2 regions of the Sodalis sp. RH19 genome follow, and region 1 is predicted to be linked to the other one. Evidence: predicted binding sites of a transcription regulator. Region 1 holds the regulator's gene; the other holds the start of a gene.
What was found. The regulator PurR, encoded in region 1, represses purine synthesis genes. The targets are predictions, from matches to a motif close to CANGCAAACGTTTGCNTG.
Positions count from the first base shown of each region.

Region 2: a site for PurR is predicted at 1,256-1,273, ahead of purM (phosphoribosylformylglycinamidine cyclo-ligase). Genes of this name have one in related genera too.

Region 1 covers NZ_CP178734.1:1,790,995-1,793,198, forward strand. The annotation lists gene cfa (cyclopropane fatty acyl phospholipid synthase) at 1-197, opposite strand, end outside; gene purR (HTH-type transcriptional repressor PurR) at 643-1,659, opposite strand; gene ACL2XF_RS08040 (YnhF family membrane protein) at 1,897-1,986, shown strand; gene ACL2XF_RS08045 (NlpC/P60 family protein) at 2,049-2,204, opposite strand, start outside.
Region 2 covers NZ_CP178734.1:397,812-400,015, forward strand. The annotation lists gene purN (phosphoribosylglycinamide formyltransferase) at 1-156, opposite strand, end outside; gene purM (phosphoribosylformylglycinamidine cyclo-ligase) at 156-1,193, opposite strand; gene upp (uracil phosphoribosyltransferase) at 1,429-2,055, shown strand; gene uraA (uracil permease) at 2,113-2,204, shown strand, end outside.

The DNA of each region.
Region 1 (2,204 bases):
CAGCCATCCATGTAACTCTCGCCCAATCCCAAAGATCCATCCTGCAATACGCGCTTAAAAAATCCCGGATTCTTGATTCGGATATCAAATGGTCTTGAACCATTGAGTTCAATACCGGCTTCAGAGAGCAATTCATGGACGATACGGTACCAATCATTATCATGAAAGCTCAGGTCTTCAACGCACGAGGAACTCATAGCTTCTCCATCACCTTTCTTCTGCAGTGCCCCGTCAGGAAAAGCACTCACCATGCCTGCGGGCTTTATAAGAATCCACGGTTATCCGTGGTGTCTGAAGTATCACCATCAACAGAGGAATATAAAGTAAACCTTAGACTGCGACTTAGCCGGGCGCTTTATAAAAGGGTGATGTCATGTTGGAAAACACGACATACTTTTATACAAATTTATTAGACAACTCGTTATAATTGTTAACGATATTGAGTATAAGCCTGCATTTTAATTTAGACAATAGCTAACGCGCTAATGTATTTCCCATTATAACTTAATGATTTCTCTCTGAAACAATAACTCTTTGCACAGAGATCATTATATGAAAAATCTTGTGTCCGAGGCGGACGGCGCTTTACATAGCAACAGACCCTGGAGGCGCCAGCCCGTTGCCCGGGCCTGGCGCGTGGCCTTAAGCGGGGAAGGGACCGTCTGCGACCGAACGGCGTTCAATCAGCGACGGATGGACTTCGATGGTTTTGGCGTTCTCGCGTTTGCTGGTAATCCTATCGAGCAGCATGGTAAGCGCCGCCTCGCCCAAATCCTCTTTAGGCTGATGGATGGTGGTCAGCGCCGGGCTGAAAAAGCACGAATTGCGCACGTTGTCGTAGCCGATGATAGAAATATCCTCGGGTACGCTCAGGCCCATTTCATTAATGGCGCACAGTGCGCCCATGGCCATAATGTCGCCGCCGCAGAAGACCGCGGTGGGACGCGGCGTTTGCGCCAGGATTTGTTTCATCGCCAGGTAGCCGGATTCAGGCTCGAAATTGCCTTGCACAATCCAGCGGTCGTTTAACGGGATGCCGGCCTCCGCCATGGCATGCAGATAGCCGCGGTGGCGGCCGCCGCCGGTGTTGCGCGCCAGCTGTCCGGGAATGGCGCCGATGGCGCGATGGCCGCGTTTAAGCAAATATTGCGTCGCCATATAACCGCCGGCAAAGGCGTTATCGATAATGGTGTCGGTAAAATCACGGCGGGCCTCACCCCAATCCATGACCACCATGGGGATATGCTGATATTCCTCAAGCATATCCAGCAGCGTTTCGGGATACTCGGCGCACATCACCAGCAGGCCGTCGACGCGCTTTTGCGCCAGCATCGCCAGATAGGCGCGCTGTTTTTCGAGATCATTGTGCGAATTGCACAATATCAAGGTATAACCGCGAGCAAAGCAATGGTGCTCAATCGCCTCGATAATTTCGGCGAAATAGGGCGCCTCGCTGGTGCTGGCGAGCAGGCCGATGGACTTGGTGCGATTGACCTTCAGGCTGCGCGCCACGGCGCTGGGTGAATAATGCAGTTGTTTAATGGCGTCCAGCACGGCAATTTGAGTGTCTTGCGCAACAAAACGGGTTTTATTGATCACATGCGAAACGGTGGTTGTCGATACATTAGCGCGTTTTGCCACATCTTTAATGGTTGCCATGCCTTTGATACTCCCGTACGCCCTGGCTGGAATAATGTCTGTCGAAGGCGCAAGCACTTTCCGACGCTGTGGAATTAACCGTTAATTTTCGTTCATCCCGCGCCAAAGTGAAAGTGTTAAATGTGGCGGCTACAGGTTGGGAGCAAGCTTTTTCATCGCTGTTATGGCAAACTGACGATAACTGCTCTGCGGGCCGGTGGATAAGGCCGGCGCCCTGGTTTACGTTAAGGAGATAGAATGGACAGCGATTTAAAAATGTCGTTACTGACCACGGTGTTCTCGCTGCTGGTGATTATTGTCTTCAGCTTTACCGCCGTCATGAACTGACACCCTCTCGGTTCAGATATAAAAAAGAGGAGCCTTGGCTCCTCTTTTTTTCCAGCGCGCCTTCAGCGGATATTTTTCGGCGTGACCACCCGGCGGGCGCCCACGTAATGATCCTGCCAATAATCCTCACTCAGATAGCTGATACGGATATCGCTGCCGGTGCGGGGCGACTGGATAAAGCGACCATTGCCAAGATAGACGCCGACGTGATCCGCCGC
Region 2 (2,204 bases), 1.4 Mb from region 1:
CACATCGGCGCGGGCGGCGCGCCTGAGTCCTAACGCGTCGGCCCGGTTGCTGAAGACCGCCGCGACCCGTGCCGGCATTCTTTCCTGCCGGCAGGCGTCGATCACCGCCTGCAGATTGCTGCCCTCGCCCGAGATCAGCACCACCAGCTTTTTCATTAACGGATAATGACCCGTTCGCCGCCGGCCAGCGCCTGGATCTCGCCCAGCTTCCAGGCGGTCTCGCCCAGGCCAGCCAGCAACGACAGCGCCCGATCGGCGCTGTGCGCAGGCACCACGACAATCATGCCGACGCCGCAGTTAAAGGTGCGGTACATTTCATGGCGGCTGACGTTGCCGGCCTGCTGCAGCCAGCCGAATACCGCCGGCCATTGCCAACTGCCCTCGTCGATGACCGCCTGCGTGTCCGCCGGCAATACCCGGGGGATGTTTTCCCAAAAACCGCCGCCGGTGAGGTGGGCGATGGCGTGGATCTCGGTTTGCGCGATAAGCTCCAGCAGCGCCTTAACATAAATGCGCGTCGGCTCAAGCAGGTGATCGGCCAGGGGCTTGCCGTCCAGTTGGGTGGTGAGCGGGTCGGTCTGGCTGAACTCAAGGATCTTACGCACCAGGGAATACCCGTTGGAGTGCGGGCCGCTTGAGGCCAGGGCCAGCAGAGTATCACCGGCCTGTACCTTGCTGCCATCGATGATTTCCGATTTTTCCACCACGCCGACGCAAAAACCCGCCACGTCATAATCCTCGCCATGATACATGCCGGGCATTTCCGCCGTTTCGCCGCCGACCAGGGCGCAGCCGGACTGTTTACAGCCTTCGGCAATGCCGGTAATCACCGCCGCCGCGGTATCCACATCCAGTTTGCCGGTGGCGAAATAGTCCAGGAAGAACAGCGGCTCGGCGCCCTGCACCACCAGATCGTTGACACACATCGCCACCAGATCGATGCCGATGGTATCGTGACGTTTTAAATCCATCGCCAGACGCAGCTTGGTGCCGACGCCGTCGGTGCCGGATACCAGGATGGGTTCGCGGTATTTCTGCGGCAGGGCGCATAGCGCGCCGAACCCACCCAGCCCGCCCATGACTTCCGGACGTTTTGTCTGTTTCACCACACCTTTGATGCGGTCTACTAAGGCGTTGCCGGCATCAATATCCACGCCTGCGTCTTTATAGCTGAGAGAGGTTTTATCGGTCACTGCAAGATCCCCACGGAGATGGTATGTTGGCTTGTATTCTGGCGCAGGCAATTCTAACAGCGTGGGCAATCGTTTGCGAGTGGTGATGTCAAACGCCCTCCCGGCTTTTGTTGTCCAGCCTTTATTTCGCTTAACGGTTGATCAGGATCAGCTATTTTCGTATGGCGCAGTAAATAAAAGGGGTTATAATCTCGCGATTTTTTTGCGCAATTAATGCTACTTGGGGAGAATAATGATGAAGATCGTTGAGGTAAAGCACCCGCTTGTGAAACATAAATTAGGTTTGATGCGTGAAAATGATATCAGCACCAAGCGTTTTCGTGAATTGGCCTCTGAAGTGGGAAGTTTACTGACCTACGTAGCAACCGCCGATCTGGAAACTGAAAAGGTCACCATCGAGGGATGGTGCGGTCCGGTGGAAATTGAACAAATCAAGGGCAAGAAGATCACCGTGGTGCCTATCCTGCGCGCGGGCCTGGGCATGATGGACGGCGTGCTGGAAAACGTGCCCAGCGCGCGTATCAGCGTGGTCGGCATGTATCGCGATGAAACCACCCTGGAGCCGGTGCCTTATTTCCAGAAGCTGGCCTCGAGCATCGACGAGCGCATGGCGCTGGTGGTCGATCCGATGCTGGCCACCGGCGGCTCGATGATCGCCACCATCGACCTACTGAAGAAGGCTGGCTGCAAGAGTATCAAGATATTGGTCCTGGTGGCGGCGCCCGAAGGTATCGCGGCGCTGGAAAAAGCCCATCCCGACGTCGAGCTGTATACCGCGGCCATCGACAAGGGGCTTAACGAGCACGGCTATATTATGCCGGGCCTCGGCGATGCGGGCGATAAACTCTTTGGCACCAAATAAAATCAAGCCGGCCGGCAGGCCGGCTTTTTTTTGCTTCTCACTTTAAGGAAACTCAACATGACCCGTCGCGCCATCGGTGTTGATGAACGCCCGCCACTACTGCAAACCATCCCGCTCAGCTTTCAGCATCTGTTCGCCATGTTCGGCGC